Regions from separate parts of the Acidovorax sp. 69 genome, predicted to be linked through region 2. Evidence: predicted binding sites of a transcription regulator. Region 2 holds the regulator's gene; each other region holds the start of a gene.

Region 1 (4,533 bases), 4.3 Mb from region 2:
CCTGCGCGGTCAACTCCACCCCGGCGGGCGTCAGGTGCACGCCCATGGCGCGCCCGTCGCTTGGGTGCGGGCGGCGCTCAATCAGGCCACGCCGCTCCAGCGCGGCAATCAGCCCCACCATGTTGGGCGGCAGCACGTTCAGCGTGGCGCACAGCTGGCGCGATGTGAGCCCCGGGTTGTGCGCCACCAGCGACAGCACCGAAAAATCCACGACCTTGAGGTGGTAGACCGCCATGCGCTCCATGAACATGGCAATGATGGACAACGAGGCACGGCGCGCGTTGTAGCCCACCAGTGTGCGCAACAGTCCGGTGTCCACCGGCTCGTTGGTGGAGACCCCGGTGTCTGTTGCGGTGGCGGGCGATGTGTTTTTCTTGCGGAGGCGGGGGGCGATGGACATGGGGGGATTGTGCCGGGGGCTGTGCTGCGCCCACGCAGGTCTGGGGGGCTGCGGCGGTCTTCTTGCCCCGGGTTTGATAAAAATCAGGCGCTAGCGCCGATAAATACAGCGCCAATTGCTATTAATTTCATACTAAATGAACGGCGCGCCGATGGGGTCACACCGGGCTGCGCAGCACGCGCCGGTATTGCACCGCCTCGGCCACATGGCCCACTTCGGTGGTGGGGGCGCCTGCCAGGTCGGCAATGGTGCGCGCCACCTTCAGCGCGCGGTGTGTGCTGCGGGCCGACCAGCCCAGGCGGGCGGCAGCGGTGTTGAGGAACTTGGCGGCGGCATCGTCGAGGTGCAGATGGGTGTCGATCTCCTGTCCTTGCAGTGCCTGGTTGGCCTTGCCCTGGCGGGCCAGGGCCCGCTCGCGGGCCTGCTCCACCCGGGCGCGAATGGTGGTGGTGGACTCTACTGCCGGTGCCTGCACCAGTTGGTCGGCGGGCAGGGCGGGCACTTCCACATGCAGGTCGATACGGTCCAGCAGCGGGCCGCTGAGCTTGGCCTGGTAGCGGTTTACCTGGTCGGGCGTGCAGCGGCAGGCGCGCTGCGTGGAGCCCAGAAAGCCGCAGGGGCAGGGGTTCATGGCCGCAATCATCTGGAACCGTGCCGGAAACTCAGCGCGCTGTGCGGCCCGCGCGATGGTGATGTGACCGGTCTCCAGTGGCTCGCGCAGGGCTTCGAGCGCAGCGCGGGGGAATTCGGGAAGCTCGTCCAGGAACAGCACCCCTTGGTGCGCCAGCGAGATCTCGCCAGGCCGGGGCGGCGAGCCACCGCCCACCAGGGCCACCGCGCTGGCTGTGTGGTGCGGCGTTCCTGTGGGGCGTTGGCCCCAGGCTTCAGGCCGAAAGCGCCCGGCCAGGCTGGCAATGGCCGCGCTTTCCAGGGCTTCCTGCACCGTCATGGCGGGCAGCAGGCCTGCAAAACGCAGCGCCAGCATCGATTTGCCCGAGCCGGGTGGGCCGGCCATGAGCACGCTGTGGCTACCGGCCGCTGCGATCTCCAGTGCACGCTTGGCGGCGGCCTGGCCCTTCACGTCGGCCATGTCAGGGCCGGTAGCGCCCGCAGCCATGGGGGTGGGTTGCAGGCGGGTCCAGCCGTCGTTGGCGATCTCCGCGTCGCCCCCCGCCGTGCTGCCCGGTGGCAGAAAGGCGCGCACCACATCCAGCAGGTGGCGCGCGCGCACCACCTGGGCTGCGGGCACCAGGGCCGCTTCTTCGGCGCTGCCCGGGGGCAGCACCAGTTGGGTGTCGATCTGCTGCGTCTGCAGTGCCAGGCTGGTGGCGAGTGCACCGCGCACCGGGCGCAGCTCGCCCGACAACGACAGCTCGCCCGCAAATTCGTAGCCCGCCAGGCGGCTGGCATCGATCTGACCGCTGGCGGCGAGGATGCCCAGGGCAATCGGCAGATCAAACCGGCCGGAGTCCTTGGGCAGGTCCGCCGGGGCGAGATTGACGGTAATGCGTTTGTTTGTGGGGAACTCCAGCCCCGCGTTTTGCAGCGCCGAGCGCACGCGTTCGCGGGCCTCTTTCACCTCCACCTCGGCCAGTCCTACCAGCGTGAAACTGGGCAAACCATTGGCCAGATGCACTTCGACGGTGACAGAGGGCGCCTGCAGCCCCAGAAGGGCGCGGCTTTGCACCAAAGCAAGACTCATGAAGCGGTTTCTCCCCAGATGGGTGCGTTTTGTGGGTTTTTAGCGCGGCCTGGTGGTCATCCGCACCAGTTGGGTGCAGACTGTTGTGCGCGTTCTCCGCCACTGTACTGGGGATTGTTGTAACGCAACGCAACGGTGCAGGCCCGCTTGTGCGGCAGTGTGGCACGGTCCGTGCTTAAAGCGCTTGTCCCTACTTTGTCCAACCGGAGGAAACATGACCCGCGCCATCATCAAGTCCCTGGGCGTTGCCCTTGTCGCAACCCTTCCCATGCTGGCCAGCGCCCAGCTCACCGGCAATGTCAGCCTGACCACGAACTACAAGTTCCGTGGCCAGGACCAGGATGTTTCCAAGGCCAAGGCGGTCAAGCCTGCGCTGCAAGGTGGTTTTGACTACGCCTTCGGTGAAACCGGCTTCTACGTGGGCAACTGGAACTCCAGCGTGGACTGGCTGTCGGGCAATTCGCTCGAATCCGACCTGTATGGCGGCTACAAGTTCAAGGCTGGCGACGTCGATCTGGACGTGGGCCTGCTGACCTACATCTACCCCGGCAACAGCAACGGCAACACCACCGAAGTTTATGGCGCAGCCACCTTCGGCCCTGTGACAGCCAAGTATTCGCACACGCTGTCCAAGGACTACTTTGCCTACGCTGGCCCCGGCTTCAAGGGCCGCAACACCGGCTACCTGAACCTGGCGTTTGCCCAGGAAGTGGCCCCCAGCACCACGCTGAAGGCGTCGGTCGGCTTCACGCGCTTTGGTGGCGACATCACGGCCCCTAACTTCATGGACTACAGCCTGGGTGGCTCTTACGACTTCGGCGGCGGTGTGTCCCTCGGCGCTGCCGTGGTGGGCGCCACCAAGAAGGCCTTCTACGGCCCGGTCAACAAGTCGCGCGTGATCGTCACGCTCACCAAAACCCTGTAAATCTCAATGGGCGCTGCTGGCGCCCATTACGGAGGATCTTCCAATGAAAATGGTGACAGCCATCATCAAGCCCTTCAAGCTCGACGAGGTGCGTGAAGCACTCTCCGACATCGGCGTGCAAGGCATCACGGTGACCGAGGTCAAAGGCTTTGGCCGCCAGAAGGGTCACACCGAGTTGTACCGCGGTGCAGAGTACGTGGTCGACTTTCTTCCCAAGGTCAAGATCGAGGCCGCCATTGCGGACGATCTCGTGGACCGCGTGATCGAGTCCATCGAGACCGCTGCGCGCACTGGCAAGATCGGTGACGGCAAGATTTTCGTGACCCACCTGGAGCAGGTGGTGCGCATCCGCACCGGCGAAACCGGCAAGGAAGCCCTGTAAGGGTCCTGCTGCATCAGACACAAGAGAAACGCCATGAAAAAACTGCTTGCTTCCTTCATTCTGGGGCTGAGTCTGCTGTCCGGCGGATCGGCCGTACTGGCCCAGGCGCCCGCCACGGCCGAGGCTGCGACCTCCGCGCCGGCCGCTGCTGCCGAGGCTCCCGCCGCTGCCGCCCCAGCACCTGCTGCGGCCGCTGCACCCGCCGAAGCACCTGCTGCTGCCGCAGCACCGGTGCCCAAAGTGGATTCGGGCGACACCGCCTGGATGCTGACCTCCACGCTGCTCGTGATCCTGATGACCATTCCCGGTCTGGCACTGTTCTACGGCGGCCTCGGTCGCAGCAAGAACATGCTGTCCGTGCTGATGCAGGTCTTCGTGGTCTTCTCGCTGATTTCCCTGCTGTGGGCCATCTATGGCTACAGCCTGGCGTTCTCCGGTGAAGGCAAGTTCTTCGGCGGCTTCGACAAGATTTTCCTCAAGGGCGTGACCCAGGAAACCTTTGGCGCCTTGACGACGATCCCCGAGTACGTGTTCCTGGCCTTCCAGGGTACGTTTGCCGCCATCACTGTGGCGCTGGTCGTGGGCTCGTTTGCAGAGCGCATCAAGTTCTCTGCAGTGCTGATCTTCTCGGTGCTGTGGTTCACCTTCAGCTACGTGCCCATGGCCCACATCGTGTGGGGTGGTGGTCTGCTGGGTGCTGATGGCGCGCTGGACTTTGCCGGTGGCACCGTGGTGCACATCAACGCCGGTATCGCTGGCCTGGTGGGTGCCTACATGGTGGGCAAGCGCATCGGCTTCGGCAAAGAAGCGCTCACGCCCCACAGCCTGACGCTGACCATGGTCGGTGCCTCGCTGCTGTGGGTGGGCTGGTTCGGCTTCAACGCGGGCTCTGCCGGTGCTGCCAATGCCAACGCCGGTCTGGCTTTCGTGAACACCGTGCTGGCCACTGCGGCTGCCACGCTGTCCTGGATCGCCGGTGAAGCGCTGCACAAGGGCAAGGCATCGATGCTGGGTGCGGCATCGGGTGCTGTGGCCGGCTTGGTGGCTGTGACGCCTGCCGCCGGCTTTGTGGGCCCCATGGGCGCCATCGTTCTGGGCCTGATCGCCGGTGTTGTCTGCCTGTG
Region 2 (4,533 bases):
GCCAGTTCAAGGAGGGCAAGGACTTCAAGCGGCTGGACAAGCCCGTGGCGCCCGACGCGCCCGCTGGCAAGACCGATGTGATCGAGTTTTTCTGGTACAGCTGCCCCCATTGCAATGCGTTCGAGCCCACGCTGGACGCCTGGGTCAAAGCGGCGCCCAAGGATCTGAGCATCCGCCGTGTCCCCGTGGCGTTCAACGCCAGCTTTGTGCCACAGCAAAAGCTTTACTACGCGCTCGAAGGCATGGGCAAGCTCGAAGCGTTGCATGCCAAGGTGTTCCGTGCGATCCATGTGGAGAAGGCGAAGCTGGCCAAGGACGATGAAATCCTGGCCTGGGTGACCCAGCAAGGCGTGGATGTCGCCAAGTTCAAGGAGGTCTACGGCTCCTTCGGCGTGTCCAATCAGGTCCGTCGCGCTTCGCAGCTGCAGGACGCTTACGGGGTGGAGGGCGTGCCTTCGATGGGTGTTGCTGGCAAGTTCTACACAGACGGCACCATGGCTGGCAGCATGCAAACCGTGTTGCAAGTGGTGGAATACCTGGCCACCACGGCCCGCAAAGGCTGACGTTAAGCTGCCGCCTACCGTCTGGCACCCCCTCAAAAGCCCGCACAAGCGGGCTTTTTTCGTGGTGAAGGCCAACGGGTGGATACAATGATTGCAAGATTCGTGCCCTATGAACCATCGCCTCATCCCCCTTCTCTTGCTCGCAGCCCTGCTTGGCCCCTTGGGCGTGGCGCACGCCGAAAAGGCAGACCGCGCCAAACCGATGAACATCGAGGCCGATGCCCTGCGCCACGATGAACTCAAGCAGACCAGCGTGTTTTCGGGCCGCGTGGTCATGACCAAGGGCACCATCGTGCTGCGCGGTGCGCGGCTGGATGTGCGCCAGGATGCTGATGGCTATCAATATGGCGTAGTCACGGCGGAGGCCGGTAAACGGGCCTTTTTCCGCCAAAAACGCGACACGCTGGCCGGGGTGCCTGATGAGTTCATCGAAGGCGAGAGCGAAGTCATCGAGTACGACGGCAAGGCCGACAACGTGCGCTTCATTACCCGTGCCGAGCTGCGCCGCTACCGTGGGGCGATGCTCAGCGACGAAATCACGGGCGCCGTGATCGTCTACAACAACCTCACCGATGTGTTCACTGTGGATGGCCAGCGGACCCCTGCAGCCAATGCAGCGGGCGACGCCCCAGCCTCCGGCAGCCGCGTGCGCGCGGTGCTCGCGCCCAAGGACCCCAAGCCCGGCGCGACAGCACCGGTGCCGGCACTGCCTTCGTCAGCCCCTGTGCTGCGGCCCAGCAACAGCCTTGGCGGCGACGCGAAGTGAGCGCGCCGCCTGACCGTTCCGGCCCTGACTCCCAGGCCGGCAGCCGACTGGAAGTTCAGCACCTGGCCAAGTCCTATGGCAGCCGCAAGGTCGTCAAGGACGTGTCACTCACGGTTCAAAAGGGCGAGGTCGTGGGGCTGCTCGGCCCCAACGGCGCGGGCAAGACCACCTCGTTCTACATGATCGTGGGTCTGGTGCGCAGTGATGAGGGCGACATCCGCATCGACGGCCAATCGGTGGCCCATATGCCCATCCACCGCCGCTCGCGGCTCGGGCTGTCTTACCTGCCTCAGGAAGCCTCCATCTTTCGCAAGCTCTCGGTCGAAGAGAATGTGCGCGCCGTGCTGGAGTTGCAGCGTGGCGATGACGGCCAGCCGCTCTCACGTGACGCCGTTGAAGAGCGCCTGACGGCCCTGCTGCAAGAGTTGCGCGTGGACCACCTGCGTGCCTCGCCCGCCATGGCTTTGTCGGGCGGTGAGCGCCGCCGCGTTGAAATCGCTCGCGCCCTGGCCACCCAGCCGCGTTTCATTCTTCTGGACGAGCCCTTTGCGGGCATCGACCCCATCGCCGTGATCGAGATCCAGCGCATCATCGGCTTCCTGAAAGCGCGGGGCATCGGTGTACTGATCACGGACCACAACGTGCGTGAGACCCTGGGCATCTGCGATCACGCCTTCATCATCAGCGACGGCCGCGTGCTGGCGCAGGGCACGCCGTCCGAGATCGTGGACAACGCCGAAGTGCGCCGGGTGTACCTGGGCGAACATTTCCGCATGTGATGAAGCCAGGTCTCTCGCTGCGCGTCTCGCAGCATCTTGCACTGACCCCCCAGCTTCAGCAGTCGATCCGGCTGCTGCAGTTGTCCACGCTCGAACTCTCGCAGGAAGTCGAGCAGATGCTCGACGAAAACCCGTTCCTCGAACGCAATGCCGACGAAGCTCCGCGCGAAGAGTTTGGCCTGGAAGCGGCCGACACGCCCGCACAGGCCGATGACTACAGCGCGGACGATGCTATTTTTTCAGGAGCTACTAGCGCAAGCAGCACAAGCACTGAAAGCCAAAATGATGCTGAAGTCTCCAGCGCTGGCTCCGACGAGCCCGACTGGAGCGGCGACGGTACCGTGGAGATGGCGCCCAACGACGCCGAGTGGGGCGGAGATGCCCCTGCCCGCACGCGCAACGACTCCGAAGGCGATGAGGCCGACGCCACCGAGCTGGCCCGCTCCCATGAATCGCTGACCGCTTTTTTGCACCGCCAGGCGTTGGCGCTGCGCCTGTCCGAGATCGACCGCGCTGCGCTGCGCTTTCTCATCGAGTCGCTCAACGACGACGGCTATCTGGAAGACCCCCTGGAAGAGCTGGCCGTCAGCCTGGCGGGCCCCGAGGATCTGGAACAGATCGAAGAGCTGGTGCACCGCTTTACTGTGGCGCAGCGTTTGCTGCAAAGCCTGGAGCCTGTGGGTGTGGGCGCACGCGGCCTGGCGGAGTGCCTCACGCTACAGCTCAACGCCTTGGCGCAGGATGAAGACAGCGATGCCGACCCTGACACGGTGCAAACGGCACTGCGCATCTGCCAGCAGCCGCTGGAGATGCTGGCCCGGCGCGACGTGCGCCGCCTGACCCAGGCCTGCAGCGAAGGCGGCAGCAGTGGCGAAGAACGCACGCGCGCAGCCATGGCCCTGATTGCCCGGCTGGAACCGCGCCCAGGCCGCAGGTTTGTCGATGTGGAGCGCAACATCATCGTGCCCGACGTCATCGTGCGCAAAGCGGGGCGCGCCAATGGGCGTGATGGCCAGCACAACTTCATCGTCGCACTCAACCCCGACGTCATGCCGCGCCTGCGCGTGCATGACATCTACGCCGGCGCCCTGCGCGGCCACAAAGGCGGCGAGGGCCACCAGGGCATGCAGCAGCGCCTGCAGGAAGCGCGCTGGTTCATCAAGAACATCCAGCAGCGCTTCGACACGATCCTGCGGGTGTCGCGCGCCATCGTCGAGCGGCAAAAGAACTTCTTTACCCATGGCGAACTGGCCATGCGCCCGCTGGTGCTGCGCGACATTGCCGACGAGCTGGGCCTGCACGAGTCCACCATCAGCCGCGTGACCACCGCCAAGTACATGGCCACGCCGATTGGCACCTACGAGCTGAAATACTTCTTTGGTTCGGGCCTGGGCACCGAGACGGGTGGCAATGCATCCAGCACCGCCGTGCGCGCCCTCATCAAACAGTTCGTCGCGGCAGAAAGCCCCGCCAAGCCGCTGTCCGACAGCCAGATCGCTGAAATGCTCAAGGAGCAGGGCATTGAATGCGCGCGCCGTACGGTGGCCAAGTACCGCGAGGCGCTCAAAATTGCGCCAGCCAATCTGCGCAAGGCGCTGTAGATGTGCTGGCAGGTGGGTGCGCCCACCTGGTTTTTCCGTTCTGCTATTTCTCCTTCTACCCGCCGCTCCACCATGGCCCGCATCGTTTTCGACCTTCCTGCGCACTTCGGTTTTTCCACCGAAATGCAGATCTACATCAGCCACGTCAACCAGGGCGGCCACCTGGACAACGCGCAACTGCTCAGCCTGGTGTCCGAGGCGCGCGTGCGTTTCTTCCAGTCGCTGGGTTACCCCGAGGCCGATGTGGGTGGGTTGTCCATCGTGGTGGGCGACATCGTGGCGCAGTACAAGTCGGAAGGTTTCCACGGCGAGACCATGCGGGTGGAGATGGCGCCTGCGGACTTCAATCGCTACGGTTTTGACCTCGTTTTTCGCATGACCGAGAAGGCCGAGGGCCGCGAGGTGGCGCGCGGCAAGATCGGCATCGTTTTCATTGGCAAGGCCGACCGCAAGGTGGCGCCCATCCCCGAGTCCATCCGCCAATTGCTGCTTTTGCGCGCCTGAGAGGCTGAGCGCGTATCCTTTCGGCCAGTCTTATGAACCAACTCCAACTTTTCCTCCCCTGCGCCGCCGGCGTCGAGGGCTTTCTGGCCGACGAGGTGCACGCCATCACCGGCCTCACGGGGCAAGACCTGCTCATGGGCCGTGGCGGCGTGCTGCTGCGTGCCTCGTGGCGCGATGCGCTGCTGCTCAACCTGCACAGCCGCCTGGCCCAGCGCGTGCTGGTGCAATTGGCCCACCGCCCTTACCGTTCTGAAAACGACCTGTACGCCGCCGCCAGTGACGTGGCCTGGGAGATCTGGTTCACCACGCGCCAGACCTTC
Region 3 (4,533 bases), 3.1 Mb from region 2:
CGCGGCGAGGTTCCAGAGCACAACTCGGTGAATCTGGGGTTTGAGCTGACGGTGCGCGAGAGTACATAAGCCCCCTGAACCGCAGCGCGCCCCCAAGAGTCCAACACCGCGAGCGGCCGGGTCATGCCGCTTGGCAGAGTTTGCAGGCGTGGAACGCGTTTGCGTCCTTCACGGACTGTGATCGGCAAACCGCCTCAAACCGGCGCCAGCGCCCGCCCCGAAGGAGACGCCTTCATCTCCTTGCGCAACGCCACGGCATCCCGCGCCTGCGTCGGTGCCGATGCGTCGATGCGGAACACCTGCACGGTCTCGGTCATGGTCCGTGCCTGCCCATTGAGCTGCATGGCCGAGGCCGCGTTTTCCTCCACCAGCGCCGCGTTTTGCTGTGTGATGGTGTCCAGTTGCGCTACGGCCGAGTTGACCTGCGAGATGCCGCTGAGTTGTTCATTCGATGCGCTGTGAATCTCACCGATCAGTGTGTTCACCCTGCGCACCAGCTCCAGCGACTCCGTCATGGTCTTTTGTGCGGCGTCGGTCTTTTCATGGCCCTCGCTCACCTTGGTGGCGGAGTCATCAATCAGCTGTCGGATTTCTTTGGCCGCCGACAGCGTGCGGTGCGAGAGGCTTCGCACCTCCGACGCCACCACGGCAAACCCACGCCCTTGCTCGCCCGCACGGGCGGCCTCGACCGCCGCATTGAGTGCGAGGATATTGGTCTGGAACGCGATGGAGTCGATGAGCTGGGTAATCTCGCTGATGCGCCCGGAAGCCGCCTGGATCTGCTTCATGGTGCTGGCTACGCCATCCACGGCTTCGCTGCTGCGCTCGGCCACCTGAGAGGCCTGCGTAGCAAGCACGGTGGCCTGCCGCGCGGATTCTGCGGTCTGTTTAACGGTGCCGGTGATCTCTTCCATCGACGCCGCCGTCTGCTGCAGATTGCTGGCCTGCGCCTCGGTGCGCGACGAGAGATCCTGATTGCCCTGCGCAATCTCATGGGTAGAGACCTGCATATGCTCGCTCTCCTGCCGGGCATCGCGCACGATGGACAGCAGATTCACGTTGAGCTGGGCCAACGCTTTTTGGAGCTGCCCCACGGTGTCACTGCGCGACACCGTGATCTTCTGCGTCAGGTCGCCTGCAGCCATGCGGTTGGCCCACAGCAGCATCTGCGACAGCGGCGCTACCGTGACCTGGTGCAGATACACCGCCATTCCCAGCGCCAGCAACACCACCCCCAACCATCCGGCCCCAGACGCCAGCGACATCGTATGCCCGCCCAACAGCGCAGCGCCCCACGAGGCCAGCACCAACAGCAGAGTACAAAACATCATCTTGCCCATCGGCCCCAATTGCAGCGCCCTGCCCACGCGGCCCCACAGATCGTTCTTGATGAGCTGCCCCTCGTGCAGCGTGTGCACCAGTGCGCCGGCTTGTTTCTCGGCCTGCATCCGTTGGTAGAGCTGGTCAGCGGTCTGGATTTGTTCGCGGGTGGCTTCGGTGCGCACCGACATGTAGCCCGTGGGCTGGTCCCCTTGCATGAGGGGCGTGACGTTGGCCATCACCCAGTAGAAGGTGCCGTCCTTGCGCCGGTTCTTGACGGGCGCCGACCAGGGATTGCCTTTGGCAATGGTTTCCCACATGTCGCGAAACGCTTCTTCCGGCATTTCGGGGTGGCGAATCATGTTGTGGGGCTGGCCCAGAAGCTCTTCTTTTTCGTAGCCGCTGACCTCGATGAACATCGGGTTGCAGTAAAGGATGCGCCCCTTGAGATCGGTTGTGGACACCAGGGTCTGACCTTTGGGAAACGCATATTCATGCTGGCTGACCGGCAAATTCATTCTCATGGATATCTCCTAGAAAAATGTCGCTTCCGCCACCCGACAACAGCAGCAACCCTGGCGACTCGCGCCCCGGGCAGTGCTGAAATCATCTTATCGATAGAACGACGGCGAAAGCAAACGTTACTTGCGCAACCCCACGAAAGCGCCTCAGACCGAGGCAAATTCGCACGCGCAAAATGATAAATTGAGTTTTATTATATCCTCAATTTTATCATTTATTTCAATTTAATGCGCGTAAACCCTTATACCGAGTCACACCAGGCCACCCCGGTACCCCCGCTCATCCCTGCAGTGCTTGTAGCGGTGCACACGCTCCGCACAGTGCACCGTCCCCCCCATTGGGCGCGTAACCCTGCCACCCGCCGCCTGCCAGTGGTCAGCACCACCCAGGAACCCACACCAAAGAGCCTGGCGCAAACGTCGCCGCCGGATGCACGCCCCTTCTTGGTGCAGTCAAACTGGCACACACATTGCATGCACTGGAACAACGGCCCACGGGGCCATGTATGCCCAGGTGCAATGGCGCACCCGAGGAATGCGAGGACGAAGGCGTCCCCACATGCGGTTTCGAACCATCGAACCCGCATTGTGTGGGCGCCTTTTTTGTTTTCTGGCCGGCTGTGGTGAGAGAACGCCGCCCCTTTTTTAGTGCGATAACCCATGCTTCACTTCCGAGAATTCCTCAAGTCCGGCCACGCGCCCACGCTGTGGTCGTCCTTTCTGTATTTCGGCTTCTCGTGCGCTGTCTGGGTCATCAACGGTGCGATGGCGCCGTTCATCCGGGACAGCTTCCAGCTCACGCCCACACAGATGGGGATGATGCTGTCCATCCCCATTTTTGCGGGCGCGCTGATGCGGTTTCCGCTGGGCATCCTGGCGCAGTACATCGGCCGCAAGCGCGCCACGCTGGTCGAAATGGCGGGCATCTTTGTCGCCATGGGTTATGGCTACCTGTTCGTGCACACCTACAACGACCTGCTGGCCATGGGCATCCTGCTCGGGGTGGCAGGGGCCAGCTTTGGTGTGGCACTGTCGCTGGGCTCGGGTTCGTTCCCTCCACGCTACAAGGGCCTGGCCATGGGCATCGTGGGTGCGGGCAACGTGGGCACGGCCGTGGCCGCCTTGCTGGCCCCTGCTCTGGCCCAGAAGTTCGGCTGGCAGGCCGTGTATGGTTTTGCCGCCGTGAGCGTAGCAATACCCGCCATCGTGATGGCGGTGTACGCCAAAGAGCCACCCGACCTGGCAGCCCATTCAAGTTTCCGTGATCACATTGCCTGCCTGTTCGAGAAAGACGGCTGGGCCTTCAGCCTGATCTACGCCGTGACCTTCGGTGGCTTCATTGGCCTCACCACCTTCCTGCCCAGCTACTTTTATGACCAGTTCAACGTGAGCAAAGTGCAGGCGGGGCAACTGACCATGATGGCGGCGTTTTTGGGCGCCGCCCTGCGTGTTTTCGGCGGCTGGCTGTCGGACCACTGGGGCGGCGTCAACACACTGACCGGCGTGTTGGCCATCACAGCCGTCAGCATGGTCTTGTGTGGACTGGCCGAAAACTCGCTGCCCATCACCATGCTGCTGTTCCTGGTGTGTTTCGCAGCCCTGGGCGCAGGCAACGGCGCACTGTTCCAGCTGGTGCCCCTGCGCTGGCCGCTGACCACTGCGGTGGCGGGATCGATGATCGGCGAGATTGGCGCGCTCGGTGGTGGCCTCATTCCCAATGGCATGGGCATCTCTCGCCAATACACCGGCACCTACCTGTGGGGCTTTGTGGGTATCGCCGTGTGCGCCGCCGCCATGCTGGTGCTGCTGCGTGTGATGCAAATCCGCTGGACAAGAACGTGGGCGGAAAAGGGCGGCCGTGCGCGCAGCGCATGACGTGCGCCAGCACGTAAGCGCGCAGCGCATGACGTGCGCCAGCACGTAAGCGCGCAGCGCATGACGTGCGCCAGCACGTAAGCGCGCAGCGCATGCCGAACTTTCGCCAAAAGGGAAGCCGGGCACGCAGTGCCTGAGCTGGCGATAGCCAGCCAATGCGCAGCATTGCCCACACTTTCGCCAAAAGGACGCCGTGCGCGCAGCGCGTGAACGGCGCTGCAGCCAAGGCGCCAAGCCCACACCCATGATGTTCAAGCAAAAACAGGCTGTAGCGCTTGTGCGAAAAGCGCTGACAGCTATTATTTTAGTAGCACATCACTTTTTCCCTTTCACTCACCGGGGCAAAAACAGCAGCCAGTAAACCAGCAGCAGATTCACCAACACGCTCACAGCCAGCGCGATCTTCCACAGTGCCGTGGCGTCGCGCTGCATCAGCGGTTGCGGGCCAGGGGCAGACAAGGGGCGTGAAGCGCCACGCTCCAGCGCCAGCAGCAGTTCCTCGGCCGTCTCGAAGCGCTGCGTGCGGTTGCGGGCCACGGCCTTCAGGGCGATCTGGTCGAGCCAGATCGGCACGCCCGGGTTGTGGCGGCTCGGGGCCACCGGGTCGCGGTGGTAGCGGCCCAGTTGGTAGGGCACCACCTCGCCATAGGGCAAGCGCCCGTGGCTCAGCAACTGGTAGAGCGTGACACCCAGTGCAAACAAATCGCTGCGCGCGTCGGGCAACTGCCCCTCGGTGTCACCGCTTTTTTCGTAGCCCGGCCATTGCTCGGGGTTCATGTAGCTGGGTGTGCCTGCGTGCAACTGGCGTGTGGCCTCG
Region 4 (4,533 bases), 1.6 Mb from region 2:
GGCGTGTCAGCGTGGCCAGCGTGCCAGCAGCCTGACACAATCACAGCCACATCGCGGCCTCCTGCTGCATCAACCACAACCCAGGAATATTGCATGCTTGACCCGGCGGCGACCTTGTCCGTATCGAACCTTGTTCTTCGTTCCAAGCAACTGGAGATCGATGCCGTGCGCCATCTGGCCAGCCGGGCCGAACTGGTGGACGTGATCGGGCAACTGATCCAGGGCTTGCAGCGCGAGCGGGGCGCATCGGGGGCTTTTTTGGCGTCCAAGGCTCAGCGGTTTGCGGACATGCGCTTGCGGGTTGTTGAAGAGGTGGGGCCCCTGGAGGCGCAACTGCGCGAAGTGTTTGCCCAGCACACCGAGCCTGCACAGGGCGCTACTGCCAAGGCCTTGTCGTTGATGGCTTGGGCCTTGCTTGGCATGGAGTCGTTGCCGGCATTGCGCACCCAGATCGAGCGTCAGGCGATGACGGCACATGATTCGGTGGCTGCTTACAGTCACCTTATTGCAGGGCTCATCGAGTTGGTTTTTCATGTGGCTGATGCTGCAGGCCTGCCCAGCGTATCGCGCCTCCTGGTGGCGTTGCTGCACCTCGTGCAGGCCGAGGAAGAGGCAGGGCAGGAGCGGGCGTTGGGTGCACTGTTGTATGCGTCCGGCAGCAGCAACGAGGCGCATCAGCAGCGTGTGATTCACCTCATTGATGCGCAGGAGCGCAGCCTCAAGGTCTTTGCCGAGTTCGCCGAACCTGCGCTGCGCACCCGCTGGGAACAGCAGCAACTCGTGCCCGGCATGGCCCAGCTGGAGCGCCTGCGGCGAACGCTGTGTGTGGCCCGGCCAGGCGCCGTGCTCGATGGTGACCTCAGCGACACCTGGTTTGATGTGTGCTCGGAGCGCATTCATGCGCTGTGGCATCTGCAGGTTGATCTTGTCAAAACGCTGCGCGACGACTGTGAGGCTCGTATTCTCGAAGCCCAACAAGATCTACAGGACTCCAGGGGGCTGCTGCGTGACCTGCGCGACAACCCGCCGCAGCGCACGCACGCCGTGGACCGCTTTTTTGACATCGCCCTTGCTCCCACGGCCGTTCCCGAGCAACGTGGCGCTGTGTACGCTGGTGAATCCACTTCACTGGTGGATCTGTTGCAAACCCAGGCGGCACGCATGGTCAGCATGGAGGCCGAACTGGAGGCCGCTCGCCGCACGCTCAATGAGCGCAAGGTGATCGAGCGCGCCAAAGGCGTCCTCATGGCGCGGTTGGGCATGAATGAGGAGGTCGCCTTTCGGGTGCTTCAAAAGACCTCGATGGATCAGAACCGCCGCTTGCTCGATGTGGCGGAAGCCACGCTGTCGCTGCCCGACTTTGCGTTTGCGCATCAGGGCCCGCGCGATGCCAAATCTGTGCCTTGAGTGACCCAAGTTGGTGCCGGTTGCGTCGTGGAAAGGCGCACGCGCGGGGTTTCACCTTGGGGATGCACTGAAACGGATCTTCAAAGTCTGAGAAAGCTTCTACGCCACGGTACGGAAATTGCTCATTAGGAGAGCGTCCTAGGCTAATGGCGGCCTGGCACTTGTCTCCTGCAGAAACCTTCTGCAGGCCACGGAATCGCGCATCCAAGGATAACGGCGTCCCTTGTGTCACCCGGTCAGACGGGCAACACGTTGGACGCCGTTTTCTTTTGTTGCGCCGCCTTGGGCTCCAAGCCTGAGGGGTGCTTGTTTCCAGCCCAAGGAAGTCAAATGGCCTATCTCGCCCCTGCCGAGTTCGTGACCAAGATGGTCGATTCTGGTGAATCCAAGCTGCTGATGTCCACCCGCGACACACTGATTCGTTCTTATATGGCCGGTGCCATTCTCGCGTTGGCTGCGGCGTTTGCTGTGACTGTCACGGTCAACACCGGCAACCCCCTGCTGGGCGCCGTGCTGTTCCCCGTGGGCTTCATCATGCTGTACCTGATGGGCTTCGACCTGCTGACTGGCGTGTTCACGCTGGCGCCGCTGGCCGTGTTCGACAAACGTCCGGGTGCCACTTGGGCGGGTGTGCTGCGCAATTGGGGCCTGGTTTTCATGGGCAACTTCGCCGGTGCGCTCACTGTGGCCGTGTTCATGGCCATCATTTTTACTTTCGGCTTCAGTGAAGTGCCCAATGCGGTGGGCGAAAAGCTCGGCCATATCGGTGAAGGCCGCACGGTGGGCTATGCCGCCCATGGTGCGGCCGGCATGCTCACGTTGTTTGTGCGTGCCGTCATGTGCAACTGGATGGTGTCTACCGGCGTCGTGGCAGCGATGATGTCCACCACGGTGTCCGGCAAGGCTATCGGCATGTGGATGCCGGTGATGATTTTCTTCTACATGGGCTTTGAGCATTCCATCGTCAACATGTTCCTGTTCCCCACCGGCCTGATGCTGGGCGGCAAGTTCACGCTGATGGACTACCTGATCTGGAACGAGTTGCCCACGGTGCTCGGCAATCTGGTGGGGGGGCTTACCTTTGTGGGGGCCACGCTGTATTCCACCCACTACAAGACCGCGCCCAAGCGCACCATTGCATGATTGCTTCAAGGCGGGTGGCAACGGCGTTCTGTCTGCAGGAGGTGGTGTGATGACCCCTGCGCTGCGTGTCACCCTGGGCCAGTGTTCGCGCGCTGGGCGCAAGGGCATCAACCAGGATTTCCATGGTGCGATGCTGCCCGGCGAGCCGCTGCTCAGCAGCAAGGGCATTGTGGTGGCACTGGCTGATGGCATTGGGTCCAGCGCTGTCAGCCAAGAGGCAAGCGCAGCGTCGGTGCGCAGCTTTCTGGACGACTACTACGCCACGTCTGACGCATGGTCTGTGCGCCGCTCTGCGCAGCGTGTGCTGGGTGCCACCAATGCGTGGCTGCATGCGCAGACCCTGCGCAGCCATGCACGTTTTGACAAGGATCGTGGTTACGTCTGCACCTTCAGTGCATTGATCCTGAAAGGCCGCGAAGTCCATGTGCTGCATGTGGGAGACGCGCGCATCTATCGTCTGCATGCGCACTCCCTGGAGCAACTGACCAAGGATCATCGTGTCCATCTCTCGTCTGTGGAGGCGTTCCTGGGCCGCGCGCTGGGTGCCAGTGACAATGTGGAGATCGACTACGGCTGTACGGTGGCCGAGGTCGGTGCTCTATACGTGCTGGCAACGGACGGTGCTTACGCGTATTTCGATGCCGCGGATGTGCACGACGCATTGTCCCGATTTGCGGACGACTACGATGCAGCGGCGGATGCGCTGATCAGCCTGACCCAGGCGCGGGGTGCCGATGATGACATGACGGTGCAGCTGTTGCGTATTGATGCGCTGCCAGAGACCAGTCCCCACAACCTGCCGGCATTGCGCGAGGGGCTTGCCTTGCCACCACCACTGTCACCGCGCATGCAGTTCGAGGGTTACCGCGTTGTACGTGAACTGCACACTAGTTCGCGCAGCCATGTGCACCTTGCCGTGGATGAGCTGACGGGGCAGCAGGTGGTGCTCAAAATGCCCTCCACGGCACTGTCTGACGACCCTGGCTACCTTGACCAATTCCTGCTGGAGGAGTGGGTTGCGCGGCGCATTCACAGTCCCTATGTACTCAGACCCCATCTCAGCGACCGACCTCGCCGGCATGTGTACGTGGCGATGGAGTTTGTGGAGGGCCAGACGCTGGCCCAGTGGATGGTCGACCACCCCCGTCCAGACCTCGACGTGGTGCGCAGCATCATTGGTCAGGTGGCCAAGGGGCTGCATGCGTTTCACAGCAAAGAGATGCTGCACCAGGATCTACGTCCCGAAAACGTGATGATCGACCGCTCCGGCACCGTGCGCATCATCGACTTCGGGTCCACCCGAGTGGCCGGACTGGCTCCAGCAACGCCAGGAGGCGGCCCGGTCGACCCCATCGCAGGTACTTTGCAGTACACCGCACCCGAGTGCTTCATAGGCCAGGGGAGCACAGCCCGTTCTGACCTGTTTTCGCTAGCAGTTTTGACCTACCAGATGTTGACAGTGCAATTGCCATACGGTCTGCAGGTCGTACGCATACGCTCTCAGGCCGATCTGAAGGGGTTGCGGTATGTGCCTGTACGCCACCTGCGTCCCGACATGCCCGCGTGGCTGGATGGTGTATTGCAGAAGGCGTTGCATCCAGACCCTCTCAAGCGCCAGGAAGTGGTGTCCGAGTATTTGCACGACCTGCATTCACCCAGCCTGCAGTTTCAGAGCACGCGGACTGTGCCGCTGGTAGAGCGCAATCCGGTTGTTTTCTGGCAGGCCACAACGCTGGTGCTCGGTCTGATTGTCATTGGGCTGGCTGCGTTGTGCGTTGCCGGGCACTAGGTGCGCCGGGTGAAGATCCGTCGCCTTGGCCTCCACTGCCTACAACGCGGGTGAAAAAGCGGTGGAGCGCCATCGCGGCGTTCCCTCCCCTACGCCGAGACCCGCGAATACGTGCGCCGCATTCTGGGTTTTTACCGGTCTGCGAAGCATGAACGGCCCGAGGGCAGCGCTGCCGCGCAGGCATCTGCGCGCAC

Evidence for each region. The regulator sigma-54, encoded in region 2, starts transcription at its own class of promoters, with help from an activator protein. The targets are predictions, from matches to a motif close to TGGCANGNAANCTGCTTT.
Region 1: the regulator sigma-54 is predicted to act here: its motif matches at 2,263-2,280, upstream of CLU85_RS22175 (TorF family putative porin).
Region 3: the regulator sigma-54 is predicted to act here: its motif matches at 2,301-2,318, upstream of CLU85_RS16480 (nitrate/nitrite transporter).
Region 4: the regulator sigma-54 is predicted to act here: its motif matches at 1,515-1,532, upstream of CLU85_RS09615 (formate/nitrite transporter family protein).

The regions. Positions count from the first base shown of each region.
Region 1 covers NZ_PGEP01000001.1:4,809,059-4,813,591, reverse strand. Annotated here, with positions in the region: gene CLU85_RS22185 (MarR family winged helix-turn-helix transcriptional regulator) at 1-400, opposite strand, end outside; gene CLU85_RS22180 (YifB family Mg chelatase-like AAA ATPase) at 558-2,102, opposite strand; gene CLU85_RS22175 (TorF family putative porin) at 2,317-3,027, shown strand; gene glnK (P-II family nitrogen regulator) at 3,071-3,409, shown strand; gene amt (ammonium transporter) at 3,443-4,533, shown strand, end outside.
Region 2 covers NZ_PGEP01000001.1:488,418-492,950, forward strand. Annotated here, with positions in the region: gene CLU85_RS02235 (thiol:disulfide interchange protein DsbA/DsbL) at 1-563, shown strand, start outside; gene lptA (lipopolysaccharide transport periplasmic protein LptA) at 673-1,329, shown strand; gene lptB (LPS export ABC transporter ATP-binding protein) at 1,326-2,108, shown strand; gene CLU85_RS02250 (RNA polymerase factor sigma-54) at 2,108-3,709, shown strand; gene CLU85_RS02255 (thioesterase family protein) at 3,782-4,213, shown strand; gene CLU85_RS02260 (class I SAM-dependent RNA methyltransferase) at 4,246-4,533, shown strand, end outside.
Region 3 covers NZ_PGEP01000001.1:3,587,518-3,592,050, forward strand. Annotated here, with positions in the region: gene CLU85_RS16470 (LacI family DNA-binding transcriptional regulator) at 1-69, shown strand, start outside; gene CLU85_RS16475 (PAS domain-containing methyl-accepting chemotaxis protein) at 195-1,844, opposite strand; gene CLU85_RS16480 (nitrate/nitrite transporter) at 2,502-3,716, shown strand; gene CLU85_RS16485 (bifunctional protein-serine/threonine kinase/phosphatase) at 4,050-4,533, opposite strand, start outside.
Region 4 covers NZ_PGEP01000001.1:2,098,013-2,102,545, forward strand. Annotated here, with positions in the region: gene nirD (nitrite reductase small subunit NirD) at 1-35, shown strand, start outside; gene CLU85_RS09610 (nitrate- and nitrite sensing domain-containing protein) at 94-1,407, shown strand; gene CLU85_RS09615 (formate/nitrite transporter family protein) at 1,738-2,550, shown strand; gene CLU85_RS09620 (bifunctional protein-serine/threonine kinase/phosphatase) at 2,600-4,339, shown strand.